Regions from separate parts of the Streptomyces sp. NPDC055400 genome, predicted to be linked through region 2. Evidence: riboswitches for the same ligand, from Rfam matches in the RefSeq annotation. Region 2 holds a riboswitch; the other holds the start of a gene.
The links. A riboswitch is a leader RNA that binds a small molecule or an ion and turns the genes downstream of it on or off. The one in region 2 is predicted to bind glycine.
Positions count from the first base shown of each region.

Region 1: linked by a shared signal. The riboswitch ahead of gcvP (aminomethyl-transferring glycine dehydrogenase) and the one ahead of gcvT (glycine cleavage system aminomethyltransferase GcvT) in region 2 are both predicted to bind glycine.

Region 1 covers NZ_JBSHLM010000018.1:6,674-14,321, reverse strand. Annotated here, with positions in the region: gene ACWIGU_RS36565 (DUF5999 family protein) at 81-278, shown strand; gene gcvP (aminomethyl-transferring glycine dehydrogenase) at 367-3,252, opposite strand; glycine riboswitch at 3,436-3,531, opposite strand; gene ACWIGU_RS36555 (PRC-barrel domain-containing protein) at 3,646-4,029, shown strand; gene ACWIGU_RS36550 (DNA polymerase IV) at 4,015-5,436, opposite strand; gene ACWIGU_RS36545 (MerR family transcriptional regulator) at 5,493-6,137, opposite strand; gene ACWIGU_RS36540 (bifunctional nuclease family protein) at 6,332-6,805, opposite strand; gene ftsR (transcriptional regulator FtsR) at 6,892-7,635, opposite strand.
Region 2 covers NZ_JBSHLM010000013.1:211,148-218,795, reverse strand. Annotated here, with positions in the region: gene ACWIGU_RS31205 (ABC transporter substrate-binding protein) at 1-1,053, opposite strand, end outside; gene ACWIGU_RS31200 (ABC transporter permease) at 1,111-2,109, opposite strand; gene ACWIGU_RS31195 (enhanced serine sensitivity protein SseB C-terminal domain-containing protein) at 2,541-3,341, opposite strand; gene ACWIGU_RS31190 (enhanced serine sensitivity protein SseB) at 3,511-4,278, opposite strand; gene ACWIGU_RS31185 (AAA family ATPase) at 4,385-5,062, opposite strand; glycine riboswitch at 5,199-5,302, shown strand; glycine riboswitch at 5,303-5,414, shown strand; gene gcvT (glycine cleavage system aminomethyltransferase GcvT) at 5,462-6,586, shown strand; gene gcvH (glycine cleavage system protein GcvH) at 6,679-7,062, shown strand; gene glyA (serine hydroxymethyltransferase) at 7,076-7,648, shown strand, end outside.

The DNA of each region.
Region 1 (7,648 bases), on a different contig from region 2:
TGAACAACGCTTCAAGCCGCAGGACAGACAGCGACATCACACCCATCGCCGACATTACTTCACAGGGAAAGATCCCATCCATGTGCCAGCACCAGCCACCGTGCCCGTCCGCAGACTCCGCCGACCGGGAGGCCGCGCTCCCCGTGGCCCACCACCCCGAACAGGGCTGGAGTCTGCTCTGCAACGGCGTCCTGCTCTTCGAGGACACCGGTGAGCTGCTGCCCAACGGCCAGATCATCGCTCCGCACCGCCCCGAGCACGTCGTGACCGCGGCCTGAGCGGATCCGGACGCCGACGGCGTCCCTGTACGAAAGGGCCGGCCCCGGGAAACCCCGGAACCGGCCCTGACGCATGTCAGCGCGCGTATCAGTCCTCGTACGCGTCCATGGGCGGGCACGAGCAGACGAGATTCCGGTCGCCGTACGCCTGGTCGATCCGGCGGACCGGCGGCCAGTACTTGTCTGCGGCCACGACACCGGCGGGGAAGACCGCCACCTCGCGGCTGTACGCGTGCTCCCACTCGCCGCCGAGCGCGGCCGCGGTGTGCGGCGCGTTGCGCAGCGGGTTGCCCTCGGCGGGCCACTGGCCCGAACCGACCTTCTCGATCTCCCCGCGAATGGCGATCATCGCCTCGCAGAACCGGTCGAGCTCGGTCAGGTCCTCGCTCTCGGTCGGCTCGATCATCAGCGTCCCGGCCACCGGGAACGACATGGTCGGCGCGTGGAACCCGTAGTCGATGAGCCGCTTGGCGATGTCGTCGACGCTGACACCGGTCGCCTTCGAGATCGGGCGCAGGTCGATGATGCACTCGTGCGCGACGAGGCCGCCGGGGCCCGTGTACAGCACCGGGAAGTGCGGCTCGAGACGCTTGGCGATGTAGTTGGCGCTCAGCACCGCGACCTGTGTGGCCCGCTTGAGGCCCTCGCCGCCCATGAGACGCACATACGCCCACGAGATCGGCAGGATGCCCGCGGAGCCCCACGGCGCCGCGGAGATCGGGCCGACGCCGGTCGCGGGACCTGCGGCGGGCTGCATCGGGTGGTTCGGCAGGTACGGCGCGAGGTGCGCGCGGACACCGACCGGGCCGACGCCCGGACCGCCGCCGCCGTGCGGGATGCAGAACGTCTTGTGCAGGTTGAGGTGCGAGACGTCGCCGCCGAAGTGACCCGGCTTGGCGAGGCCCACCAGGGCGTTCAGGTTGGCGCCGTCGACGTAGACCTGGCCGCCTGCGTCGTGCACCTGCGCGCAGATGTCGGCGACGTGCTCCTCGAACACACCGTGCGTCGACGGGTAGGTGATCATCAGGACGGCGAGCTCGTCGGCGTACTGCTCGATCTTGGCGCGCAGGTCGGCGATGTCGATCTCGCCGTCGTCGGCCGTCTTCACGACGACGACCTTCATGCCGGCCATCACAGCGCTCGCGGCGTTGGTGCCGTGCGCGGACGACGGGATGAGGCAGATGGTGCGCTGGTCGTCGCCGTTGGCACGGTGGTAGCCGCGGACGGCGAGGAGACCGGCCAGCTCGCCCTGCGAACCGGCGTTCGGCTGGAGCGACACCTTGTCGTAGCCGGTGACCTCCGCGAGGCGCTCCTCCAGCTCACGGATGAGCGTGAGGTAGCCCTGCGCCTGCTCGGCGGGCGCGAAGGGGTGCAGCTGGCCGAACTCGGGCCAGGTGACCGGCTCCATCTCCGTCGTCGCGTTGAGCTTCATCGTGCAGGAGCCCAGCGGGATCATGCCGCGGTCGAGCGCGTAGTCACGGTCGGCCAGCTTGCGCAGGTAGCGCAGCATCGAGGTCTCGGAGCGGTGCGCGTGGAACACGGGGTGCGTCAGGTAGTCGTCCCCGCGCAGGAGGCCCGCGGGCAGCGTGTCCTGTGCGGCCGCGTCGAGCGCGTCGACATCGGCCTCGACACCGAACGCGGCCCAGACGGCGCCCAGTTGGGTACGCGTCGTGGTCTCGTCGCACGAGATCGACACGTGGTCGGCGTCCACCAGGTGGAGGTTGACGCCACCCTCGCGCGCGGCGCTGACGATGTCGGCGCCGCGCCCGGCGGCCTTCACGGTCAGGGTGTCGAAGTACGCGCCGTGCACGACCTCGACACCGCCGGCCTTGAGGCCCGCGGCGAGCAGCGTCGCGTACCGGTGGGTGCGCCGCGCGATGCCCTTGAGTCCGTCCGGTCCGTGGTACACGGCGTACATGCCGGCCATGACGGCGAGCAGCACCTGAGCGGTACAGATGTTGCTGGTGGCCTTCTCGCGACGGATGTGCTGCTCACGGGTCTGCAGCGCGAGGCGGTACGCCTTGTTGCCGTCGGCGTCGACGGAGACGCCCACGAGGCGGCCGGGCAGGCTGCGCGCGAACTTCTCGCGGACCGCCATGTAGCCGGCGTGCGGACCGCCGAAGCCCATCGGGACGCCGAAGCGCTGCGTGGTACCGACGGCGATGTCGGCGCCGAGCTCGCCGGGGGAGGTCAGCAGCGTGAGGGCGAGCAGATCGGCAGCGACCGTGACGACGGCGCCCAGCTCGTGAGCCTGGTCTATGACCGGCTTGATGTCACGGACAGCCCCGGAGGCGCCCGGGTACTGGATCAGGACGCCGACGACGCCGCGCTCGGCGAGCTCGGCCGGGATGCCCTCGGAAAGGTCGGCGACGACGACCTCGACACCGGTCGGCTCGGCGCGCGTCTGGATCACGGCGATGGTCTGCGGCAGCGCGTCCGCGTCGACCACGAAGGCGCCGTTCTTGACCTTGCCGATGCGCCGCGACAGCGCCATGGCCTCGGCCGCGGCCGTGCCCTCGTCGAGCAGCGAGGCGCCCGAGGTCGGCAGGCCGGTCAGCTCGGCGACCATCGTCTGGAAGTTGAGCAGCGCCTCGAGCCGGCCCTGCGAGATCTCCGGCTGGTAGGGCGTGTACGCCGTGTACCAGGCCGGGTTCTCCATGACGTTGCGCAGGATGACGGGCGGCGTGAACGTGCCGTAGTAGCCGAGTCCGACCATCGAGTCGAGGACCTGGTTGCGGTCCGCGAGGGAGCGGAGCTCGGCGAGCACCTCGGCCTCGGTGCGGGCCCCGGGAAGATCGAGCGCCTCGGCGCTCTTGATCACGTCCGGGACCGCGGCCGCCGTCAGCTCGTCGAGCGAGCCGTACCCGACCTGCGCGAGCATCTTGGCCTGCGCTGCTTCATCCGGACCGATATGGCGCTGCTCGAAGGGGATTCCCTGCTCCAGCTGGGAAAGCGGAGTACGGTTGGCGGTCATTGCGGAGGCCTCCTGGTCATACGACCTGCGAGGGGCACCACGGCGCGGGTGCCCGGACGGCCTCCCCCTCTGTCATCTCAACCTGAGAGCTTCACCGGCGTGCCCCACATCACGAAGGGCATGCCGACTTTCACCGTCGGTGAGAGCGGAGGCCTGAACGCCCGCCCTGCTTTCCAGAGTGACCTCGTCCGTGCGGTACAGGGGCCTGAGAGATTCCGGGGAGGAGTTGCTCCTTCGGCGCCTCCGGTGTCATCCGGAGGACTCTCCCGCACGGGGTCAGCAGCCATCGCCAGCCTACCAGCGGCGACAGCGCCCCAGGCTTCGAGTGGCCGCCGTCACCAATGTGCACTTTGGTAGTGCTTACGGATGAGTTGCGAGCAGCTGGAGGGCCCCGTGCAGACCGATGTCGATCCGCGAAACCTGATCGGCCGCAAGGCGTTCGACCGCAACGGAGCCAAAATCGGGACTGTCGACGAGGTCTACCTCGACGACGCGACCGGGGTCCCGGAGTGGGCGGCCATACGCACAGGCCTGTTCAGCCGGGACGCCTTCGTCCCCCTGGAGCCGAGCGAGCTGGTGGAGGGCACCCTGCGCATCCCCTTCGAACGCTCCCTGATCAAGGACGCCCCCGACTTCGGGGTCGGCCGTCACCTCTCCCCGGAACAGGAGCTCCAGCTCTACCACCACTACGGGCTCGACATCACGGGCCCGGACGACCCCGCGCCCCCTCAGGGCCGTAATTTCGGCAAGATCGCCGGCACATCAGACGACACCTGACCCGGCACTCTGCTCCCCCGCCTCGACCCGCCTCACGTCGCCCTCCGCCACCAGCGGCAGCGGCTCCGCGGGGACGAGCGCGGGGTCGTCGGTCCGGAACGTACGCACCCTCCCCGGCTCCGAGTACGGCGTCTCGAAGCGCACCGTCACCCGCCCGAGCCCGCTCCCCTGCACCCACCCGTGCCCGAACTCCTCGTGCCGCACGTCGTGCCCGGCCACCCAGCGCCGGTCCCCGGCCTCGACGACCTCTTCGGCAGCCGCCTGGCCCTCATCCCCCGCACCATCCGCCCCTTCCGTCTCTCCCTCACCCTCGGCCGCGTGCGCCTCGGCCTGCGCCCGCGCCTGCGCGAACAGGTCCTCCTGCGTGTAGTCGGCCAGACCCGTCACTCCCACGCCCAGCAGCCGCACCCCGCCCGTCGTGTCCACGGACTCCAGGAGCCGCGCCGCCGCCTCCCGCACCACCGCGGGGTCGTCGGTCGGCCCGCGCAGCGTCTCGGATCTCGTCAGCGTGGAGAAGTCGTAGCGCCGCACCTTGAGGACCACCGTCCGCCCCGACCGCTGCGCCCCCCGCAACCGCTGCACACACCGCTCCGCAAGTCGCTGCACCTCGATCCGCACCCGCACCCGGTCGTGGATGTCCACGTCGTACGTGTCCTCGACCGACACCGACTTGGCGTCCCGCTCGGCCACCACGGGCCGGTCGTCGTGCGCGAGAGCCATGGCGTACAGCGACGCCCCGTGCGACTTCCCCAGCAGCCGTACGAGCTCGTCCTCGCCCGCCTCCGCGATCTCCTCGACCGTGGTGATCCCGGCGCGTCTGAGATGGTCCCCGGTCGCCGGCCCCACACCGGGCAGCGTGCGCACGGACATGGGCCCGAGCATGGCGCGCTCGGTGCCGGGCACGATCAGCCTCAGACCGTCCGGCTTGGCCTCCTCGGAGGCGATCTTCGCCAGCATCTTCGACGCCGCGATCCCGACAGAGCCGGTCAGGCCCGTCACGGCCCTGATCTCCTCCCGCAGCCGCTCACCGACCAGCCGCGCCGACGCCGCGTCCCAGGCCGCCTCACCGGCCTCCAGATCGACGAACGCCTCGTCGAGGCTCAGCGGCTCCACCAGCGGCGACAACTCCCGGAGCAGCCCCATCACCTGCTCGCTGACCTCGCGGTACAGCTGGAAGCGCGGTACGAGATACGCGGCATGGGGCGCGAGCCTGCGCGCCTGCCCGATCGGCATCGCCGAGTGCACCCCGAACACCCGGGCCTCGTACGAGGCGGTGGCCACCACCCCACGAGGCCCGATCCCGCCCACGACCACGGCTTTCCCGCGCAGGCTCGGCTTCGACGCCTGCTCCGCCGAGGCGTAGAAGGCATCCATGTCGAGATGCAGGATCGTGGGCGCGGTTCTCACATGTCCGATGCTGCCCTACGGCACTGACATCGCCCCGGCGGACGCATCGACCCGGCTCACACCGCGCGGTTGCGCCGTCTGGCCAGCTCGTCAGCGGGGTTGTTCCCGTGGAGCGTCTCACCGGTGTCGATGCGCTCCCCGTGCAGCTGCGACAGGGCGCTCTCGACGTCCCGCCACACCACGCCGACCGCGATACCGAAGATGCCCTGACCGCCCTGGAGCAGATCGTGGACCTCCGCCGGCGAGCTGCACTCGTAGACGGTGGCGCCGTCGCTCATGAGGGTCAGCCGCTCCAGATCGCCGAAGCCGCGCTCCCGCAGGTGCTGCACCGCGGTGCGGATGTTCTGCAGGGAGACACCGGTGTCCAGGAACCGCTTCACGATCTTCAGGACGACGACGTCCCTGAAGCTGTAGAGCCGCTGGGTCCCCGACCCGTGGGCGGGACGCACACTCGGCTCGACCAGACCGGTCCTCGCCCAGTAGTCCAGCTGCCGATAGGTGATACCGGCCGCCGCGCACGCGGTGGGTCCCCGGTATCCGACCTGCTCGGGCGTCGCGTCGTCATCCCCCTGAGCGACCACCGGCAACACCGTCGGCCGACGCGGAATGTGACCGGCCGCGTGGCCGTGAAGCGAGTACGGGCCGCTCTCCGCCGGACTGTGTCCGACGCCCCCAGCCGTACCGTCGCCGCTGCTTCTCACGCCGACCTCCTCTTTGACCTGCCTTCTCGACGGTAGGCAGTCACCAGGGGTGCGTCAACGATCGCCACACTCGGCACGCCGAGTGATAATCACCCTACGAGTGGTTTCCCGTGCCTCACCGCGGGGAAAGGCTAGCCGAATGGTCCGGCCAGGCCCCCGGCGCGGCAGCGGCCGCCTTCCGGCGGCCGCCCGCGTCACTGGCTGTTGGTCCCGAAATCCTCGGGCGAGATCTGGTCGAGGAATTCGCGGAACTTCTCCACCTCGTCCTCCTGCTCGTCCGGGATCGCGATCCCGGCGTCATCGAGCACACCGTCGCTGCCGTAGATCGGCGTTCCGGTGCGCAGCGCGAGCGCTATGGCGTCCGACGGGCGGGCACTGACCTCGACACCGCTCGAGAACACCAGTTCCGCGTAGAAGACGCCTTCGCGCAGGTCGGTGATGCGTACTTCCGTGAGTTCCTGCCCGACCGCCTCCAGCACGTCCTTGAAAAGGTCGTGCGTCAGCGGGCGTGCGGGGGCCATGCCCTGCTGTGCGAAGGCGATGGCCGTCGCCTCCCCCGGTCCGATCCAGATGGGGAGGTAGCGGTCGCCTCCCACTTCACGCAGGAGCACGATCGGTTGGTTGGAGGGCATTTCGACCCGGACACCTACGACGTCGAGCTCGTTCACACAGCAACCCTAGGACGTGCCCGGCAGGTTTGGGTAGTCGGGCACCCGCCGACCGCCGGTCGCACACCGCGCGAGCACCCCTCGGATCAGGGCAGACGCACGCCGAGCGCGGTCTGCACAAGCGCCCCGTGAAGCTTCACGGTCAGCCCCGCCAGCTCCTTCGCGCGGGCCTGCGCGTGAGCCCTGGTCTGTGGATTGCGGTGCCGTCGCAGTGGCGCGACGACCTGGTCCACCAGACCGGCCTCCCGGTCGGCAGCGGCCTTCATCGCCCGCAGATGCCGCGGCTCGATCCCGAAACGGCCCAGTTCCATGACCAGCTCGGCGACCGTGACCGCCTCCGCGTCGTACCCGCCGCCGGGCAGCGGCGCGATGAGGCCGTACGACTCCCACTCGTCGAGCTCGGGGGAGTCGACACCGGCGGCGGCAAGGAGCTCGTCACGGCCCACACGGGCCGCTGTCGGCCCTTCGCCGCCCTCCGGGGCCCTGCCGTCCTCGCCGTCACCCGACCGCCCCGGAGAGGGCAGCGTGATCGCTTCTCCGCGCTCCAGGGCGTCGAGCTGTTCCTTGATGACCTTCAGCGGCAGATAGTGGTCCCGCTGCATGCGCAGTACGTGGGCGAGTCGCTCGACGTCGTCCGGGCTGAACTTGCGGTACCCCGAGGGGGTTCGCTGCGGCTCGATGAGCCCCTCCGACTCCAGGAACCTGATCTTGGAGATGGTGACTTCGGGGAACTCGTCGCGCAGCACGTTCAGCACGGTGCCGATGCTCATCAGCCGACTGTCCGTGAGGGCGATGCCGTGACCGGCACCGCCCTTCGGTGTTTGAAGCATGGACCTTCCTGAC
Region 2 (7,648 bases):
CGCGTACTCGACGGCCTTGCGGCAGTCGACGTTCGTGAACGGCTTCAGCTTGGTGTTGATCGCCGCGTAGACGAGACGGCCGCCGAAGGCGTTGTCCGTGTTCGCCATCTTCGACTTGTCGTTGACCAGCTGCGCCTGCGTCTGGGTGTCGACGCCCTTGCCCTGCAGGTCGATCAGCGTGTCGCCGGACTCCAGGTCCTTGTCGATCGTCTGCTGGTTGACCTTCAGGTTCACGACGATCTTGTCCGGGTACTGCTTGCGCAGCGGGTCGGACTTCGGGTCGAAGTTCTTGTTGCGGACCAGGACGGCCTGCTTGCCCTCCTGGTAGCTCTGGAACTGGTACGAGCCCGAGGAGACGATGTGCTTGACGTAGTCGATGCCGTCGTCCTTGGCCTGCGGCACCGGCGCGGTCTGCGGCGTGGCGACCAGGTAGTCGAACTCCTGGAAGGCCTGGTTCAGGTGGAAGACGATGGTGGTGTCGTCCGGCGTCTCGATGGACTTGAGGCCCTCGGCGCTCTTGTCCTTGTACGGCCCCTTGTACTTGTCGCCGCCCTTGAGGAACTGCTGGAAGTAGTTCGGGCCGAGGGAGAGCACGTCACGCGCGAAGTTCGAGCGCTCGACGGCGTACTTGACGTCCTTGGACGTGATCGGCGAGCCGTCCTGGTACTTCAGACCCTTGCGGATCGTGTACGTCCAGGTCTTGCCGCCGTCCGACTGCTTGCCGGGCGCCGAGGCGAGGTCGGGGACGAGCGTGTTGCCCTTCTCCCCCGCGTCGGGCTTGAACGTCATCAGCGGGCGGGCGTACAGCCGGCTGAAGTTGTACATGTAGGCGTAGTACGTGTTGCCCGGGTCGAACGAGTCGGGGACGTCCGACATCGCGTAGGTGACCGTGCCGCCCTTCTTCGTCGAGGCGTTGACGACATCCTTCGTGGCGGCGTTCGCACCGGCCGACTTGTTGCCGCCGTCCGAGCCGTCGTCGGCCTTGCTGCAGCCGGCGAGCAACAGGCTCACGCTGCCGATGGCCGCAACAGCGGCAAGTGATGACCTTCGCATGATGGTCGGAATCCCCTCCATTGTCGGAAACTTGTGGAGCTCTCTGTGCGGCCGGACTCAGCGACTGCGCGGGTCGAGAGCGTCGCGGAGACCGTCACCGAGCAGGTTGAACGCCAGCACGGTGACGAAGATGGCGAGGCCCGGCACGATCATGTACTGCGGATCGACCTGGAAGTAGTCGACGGCCTGGTTGAGCATGCCGCCCCAGGAGGCCTGCGGCGGCTGGATGCCCACGCCGAGGAAGCTGAGCGACGCCTCGAAGATGATGTTCGTCGGGATCAGCAGGGTCGAGTAGACGATGATCGGCGCGACCAGGTTGGGCATCAGTTCCCGGAACAGGATGTACGGGCCTCGGGCGCCCATCCCGCGGGCCGCGTCCACGAACTCCCGCTCGCGCAGCGCCAGGGTCTGGCCGCGCACGATACGGCCCAGATAGGGCCAGTTGAAGAAGCCGATCACGAAGATCAGCACGCAGATGTGCAGCGGCAGCCCGTTCAGGCCGAACGCTCCGCCCTGGAGGGTCGCGGAGATCGAGATCGCGAACAGCAGCAGGGGGAACGCCAGGAAGGTGTCCATCATGCGGCTGATGACTGAGTCGACCCGGCCGCCGTAGTACCCGGCGACGACGCCGAGGACCGCCCCGATGACGTTCGACAGGACGGTCGCGCCGAAGGCGACGACGAGGGAGACCCAGGAGCCTTCGAGGATGCGCGCGAGGATGTCGCGGCCGAACTTCGGCTCCACGCCCAGGGGGTGGTCCCCGCTCATACCGCCGAGACCGCCCTTGGGGAGCGAGCTGGTGGGGTCGATCAGGTCCTGGTGGAACGTGTTCGGGTCGAGGCCGAAGAGATGCTGGAGGGGGCGCGCCAGGGCGGCTATGAGGATCAGCAGGATGACGACGACGCCGCCGGCGACGGCGATCTTGTCCCTCTTGAAGCGGTTCCAGGCGATACGCCCGAGGGAGCGCCCCTCGATCTGCTGCCCCTTGGTGCCGGCGAGCACAGCCTCGGGCTGCACCTCGGCCTGGGCCCCAGTGGTCTCGATCGGTGCGGTCACGGTGTGGTTGACCCCTCTCGGCCGACGGTGGCCGGCCCACGCCCGCCGCTGTAGCGGCTTGATCCTGTTTCACACGCTGGACAGTCCGGGGGCATGGCCTCGTAGTTGACCGTTCAGCTCGTACACAGAGTCGAAACCCCGTGTCTGCAGGGAGTCTTCAATGCGCCTGTGACCAGCCGCCAGCCCTCACCGTGAAAGGTTGCGCAACCGTGATGAGGCGGCAGGCGTGCATTATGCGGACGCGGGAACCGGCTGAGCGGACAATTCACTCCGGTCCGACAGGGCGCCATGGGGTCCGGAATGCGACACGGTGACCGATGTGGTGAGAATGCCCGGGCGGTGCGCCAACTCCCCCCGAAACGGGACGGAATGGGGCCGGGTCAACCCGGAGATTTCCGGCGGCAGTTGGAGCGAGAGCCGGGTGAACGGTTTCAGTACGTCCCGTGCGGCGGCGGGTACCCGTAGCCCGCGACGGGGGCGGGGGCTGCCGGGGCCGCGTGCGCCTCGCGGTCGTAGAACGGGCGGGCGTTGGCGCGCAGCCACAGGGCGACGGGGTCGTGCTCGTCGGACATCGCGACCGTGGAGACGGGCAGCCCGTCGGGCACGGCGACGACCGACTGCTGCATCATCGCGCGCACCGCGTCCACGGACACCGGCGACGTGTCGTACACATCGAGGCCGATCGCCAGATAGGGCGCGCCGAGCGTCGGCTGGACCCAGGCGCGGCGCAGCGAGCGGATCGCGGTGGTGCGGTACGCGTTCTGCGTGAGCAGGGCGTAGAACTGCGGGATCTCGATGGCGGGGTCGCTCAGGCGCAGCGGTCCGGCGGGCTGGCGGTCGAGGCCGCCCGCGATGCGGCGCAGGTCGAGCCACGGGATGCCGACGCCACCGCCGGGCGCGTGCGGGTTGAGCCAGAGGCCGTAGTGGTCGGGGTAGAGCGTGCGGGCCGCGTCGACCCCGCCGACGACCTCGTACGCGCGGCTCCATCCGGAGGCGGACAGCTCCTGGGCGGAGGTGACACAGGGGGCGTACGAGAAGCCGTCGACCTCCATGTTCCCGTACTGCGCGTCGGGGGAACCGGCCTGGCCGTGCCAGAGCAGCATCCACACCTGACCGGCGCCCGGGTCCGCGAGCGCGTTGAGCAGCGCCTCGTAGGCGTCGTAACGCCCCGGCGTCACCTGGCGCAGCATGTGCTCGACCTGACCGGCCGCGGCCGTGCCCGACGCACTCACCCGTAACCGCCCCTTCGTGACGTACCCGACGATTTCGACCCGCTCCCCGTGGCGGGACCGCCCAGACAGGTCATGAAACCAGCTTAAGCGGCGATCCTGGCACCGACTTGACGTACGCGCGGCCGACGACTTTCCCGTGTTTCCCGAACGGGGACCGGCGCCGGGCTTATCAGTGACCCTGCGTGTAGAACGGCCGCAGCGTGGCGCGCATCCAGTCACCGACCGGGTCCTGGGTGATGTCGAGCAGGACGAGGTTCACCGGCCAGGGCGCGGGAGCCCGGCCGAGGGCGCGGCCCAAAGCGTCCATGGGCAGGTTGCGCGCGGGGCCCTCCCACTGCGACAGCTCGACGCCAACGAAGAGGAGGGGGTCGCCGCCCTCGACGCTGGCGAGGCAGCGGCGGGCGGTCAGGACGACGCCGGACGCCTCGAACTCCTCGCGCACGGCGGCCAGGAAGTCGACCGGGTCGTCCTGCCAGTCGGGCTCGTAGAGGCTGACCCGGCCACCCGTGGCGGGCCCGTCCAGCGGCGTACGGCCGGACTTGCACAGCTCGGCGACGGCGGGCGGGGGCAGCGGGACGCCGACGGCGCCGTCCGGATTCACCGCGATGCCGACCTGCGGGGGCAGCCCGCGCGCGAACTCGACGGCCGGCGCGACCGTGCAGCCCATCCGGTCGCCGACGACCGCGAGGAACTGCTCCTCGGAGCTGAAGACGGGCACATAGGCCTGGCCCTCGATCTCCAGCGTCGGCAGGTCGAGGTTCGGGCTGCCGGGACCGCCGCCCTGGGGCAGCGGTATCCACACCCGGCTGCGCCCGAGGACCTCGACGATCCGGCCGCCCGCCGAGTCGGCCCCGAGGGAGGCGGCGAGCACCTCCTCGAGCTCGTTCGCCGGCCACCCGCCGTACGGATGTGCGTGAGCCTGCGCCGGAATGTCCATGTGCCTACCACCCGCTCTGGAACCGCTCTGTCTGCGGCCGAACCCTAGCGCGTACGGGTGACAGAACACCCTCCGCGTCCGTGCGCGCACAGAGGGTCGCGACCGGTCAACTCCCCTCGAACCCGATCCCGTTCAGCACATCCGTCGCGTCCCGGTCGAGCAGCACCGCGGACGCGCAGCCCCACGGCAGGTCACCGCGCTCGGCGGACTCCACCAGGCCCGCGACCGCGCGGCGGTGCCGGGCGAACGCGTAGCGCGAGACCCCGCGGCCGCGGTCCCGCTGGCCCGCGAGCGCCGTGTCCGCGTCGACGTCGAGCAGCATCAGATGCAGGTCCGCCCCGCGCCGCCCGGCCTCCTTGGCCAGCCAGCGCCGCACCCAGCGTTGCGTGCCGCAGTCGTGCAGGACGACGCTGCCTCCCGAGCGCAGGGCCCGCCGCAGCCCAGCGAAGTGCGCGAGCCGCACGAGCGGGCGGTACACGGCGTACGGGAGCAGCCGCGGCAGCCGGGCCGCCCAGCGGTCACGCGTGTCCTGCGAGTCGATGCGCACGGCACCCCCGGCACCGACCGCGCGGCGCATCAGCGTGGACTTGCCACTGCCCGGGAGCCCCGAGACCACGATCAGGTCACCCCGCGCGAAGCCGAGGCGCCTCGGCGTGCGGCCGCCTCTGCCGCGCAGATCCCTGACGACCGGACCGCGCCCTGTCGCCGCCCCGGGGCGGGGCACAGCACGCTGCCCGACTCCTGCCGCCGCGTACGCACCCGGCACTGCCTTGTGCACCGTGATCGTCCTCCCCGTTCGGTCACGCCACCCTTGCCCGTCAAGTGTAAAGAGACGGTAATGCCCTACAAGTGGTTTCCCCGTACGGTCGGCATGCAATGATGTGCGCGCCAAGAGCACGACCAACTGCATACCGGCCGCTTGAATCCGCGCGGGAGAGCTCCCCGGACGCCTACGCGTCCCCGGGGGCGCCGAAGGAGCAAGTTCCTCCCTTGAATCTCTCAGGCCCCGTACCGCGCGGGCGAGGCATATCTGAAAAGCGGGCGGCCCTCGGCCGCTCCACCCAAGGTGCAAGCCGCGACCACCTGTACGTGTGGCGCCGGCGAACCTCTCAGGTTCCGATGACAGATGGGGAGGAAGACCATCGCCCTCGTCTGTCATGCCTGGGATCCTGGAGCACCACTCATGAACAACGTCCCCCGTAAGACCGCCCTCGACGCCCTGCACCGCTCGCTGGGCGCGACGATGACCGACTTCGCGGGCTGGGACATGCCGCTGCGGTACGGCAGCGAGCGCGACGAGCACATCGCGGTCCGCACCAAGGCGGGCCTCTTCGACCTCTCGCACATGGGCGAGATCACCGTCACCGGGCCGCAGGCCGTCGATCTCCTCGACTACGCCCTCGTCGGCAACATGTCCACGATCGGCCCCGGCCGCGCCCGCTACACCATGATCTGCCAGGAGGACGGCGGGATCGTCGACGACCTGATCGTCTACCGCCTGGGCGAGCACGAGTACATGATCGTCGCCAACGCGGGCAACGCGCAGATCGTCCTCGACGCGGTCACCGAGCGCGCCGCCGGCTTCGACGCCGAGGTCCGCGACGACCGCGACGCGTATGCGCTGATCGCCGTCCAGGGCCCCGAGTCCCCCGGCATCCTGAAGTCCCTCACGGACGCCGACCTGGACGGTCTCAAGTACTACGCGGGCCTGCCCGGCACCGTCGCCGGCGTCCCGGCCCTCATCGCCCGCACCGGCTACACCGGCGAGGACGGCTTCGAGCTGTTCGTCGCCCCGGAGCACGCCGAGAAGCTGTGGCAGGCGCTGACCGACGCGGGCGCGCCGGTCGGGCTCGTCCCCGCCGGCCTCTCCTGCCGCGACACGCTGCGCCTGGAGGCCGGCATGCCGCTGTACGGGCACGAGCTGACGACGGCGCTGACCCCCTTCGACGCCGGTCTCGGCCGCGTCGTGAAGTTCGAGAAGACCGGCAACGAGGGCCGCTTCGTGGGCCGCGAGGCGCTCGAGGCAGCCGCCGAGCGCGCCGAGACCGCCCCGCCGCGCAAGCTCGTCGGCCTGATCGCCGAGGGCCGCCGGGTGCCGCGCGCCGGGATGTCCGTGGTCGCCGACGGCAAGGTGATCGGCGAGGTCACCTCCGGCGCCCCCTCCCCCACGCTCGGCAAGCCGATCGCCATCGCCTATGTGGACGCGGCGCACGCCGCCCCCGGCACCGAGGGCGTGGGCGTGGACATCCGCGGCGCCCACGAGCCGTACGAGGTCGTGGCGCTGCCGTTCTACAAGCGCCAGAAGTAGTCCGACCAGTCCTCACGGGGGCCGCCGGAAGTAACCCAGCGCACACCCCTCTCGTTCCGCAGCACCCACCCGCGTACAGGAGAATTCAGATCATGAGCAACCCCCAGCAGCTGCGCTACAGCAAGGAGCACGAGTGGCTGTCGGGCGCCGAGGACGGCGTCTCGACGGTCGGCATCACCGAGTTCGCGGCCAACGCGCTCGGCGATGTCGTCTACGCCCAGCTCCCCGAGGTCGGTGACACGGTGACCGCGGGCGAGACCTGCGGCGAGCTCGAGTCGACCAAGTCCGTCAGCGACCTGTACTCCCCGGTCACCGGCGAGGTCGTCGAGGCGAACCAGGACGTGGTGGACGACCCGTCGCTGGTGAACTCCGCCCCGTTCGAGGGCGGCTGGCTGTTCAAGGTCCGCACCTCGGAAGAGCCGAAGGACCTGCTCTCCGCGGACGAGTACGACGCGTTCTCCGGCTCCGGCAACTAGGGACACCACGACCATGTCGCTCATGAACACCCCGCTGCACGAGCTCGACCCGGACGTCGCCGCCGCGCTCGACGCCGAGCTGCTCCGCCAGCAGTCCACCCTCGAGATGATCGCGTCGGAGAACTTCGCTCCGGTCGCCGTCATGGAGGCCCAGGGCTCGGTCCTGACCAACAAGTACGCCGAGGGCTACCCCGGCCGGCGCTACTACGGCGGCTGCGAGCACGTCGACGTCACCGAGCAGATCGCCATCGACCGGGTCAAGGACCTCTTCGGCGCCGAGTACGCCAACGTCCAGCCCCACTCCGGCGCCTCCGCCAACCAGGCCGCCCTCTTCGCGCTCGCCAAGCCCGGCGACACGATCCTCGGCCTGGACCTCGCCCACGGCGGCCACCTCACCCACGGCATGCGCCTGAACTTCTCCGGCAAGCAGTTCGACGTGGTCGCGTACCACGTCGACGAGGCCGGTCTCGTGGACATGGCCGAGGTCGAGCGCCTCGCCAAGGAGCACCGCCCCAAGGTGATCATCGCGGGCTGGTCCGCCTACCCGCGCCGGCTGGACTTCGCCGCGTTCCGCCGCATCGCGGAC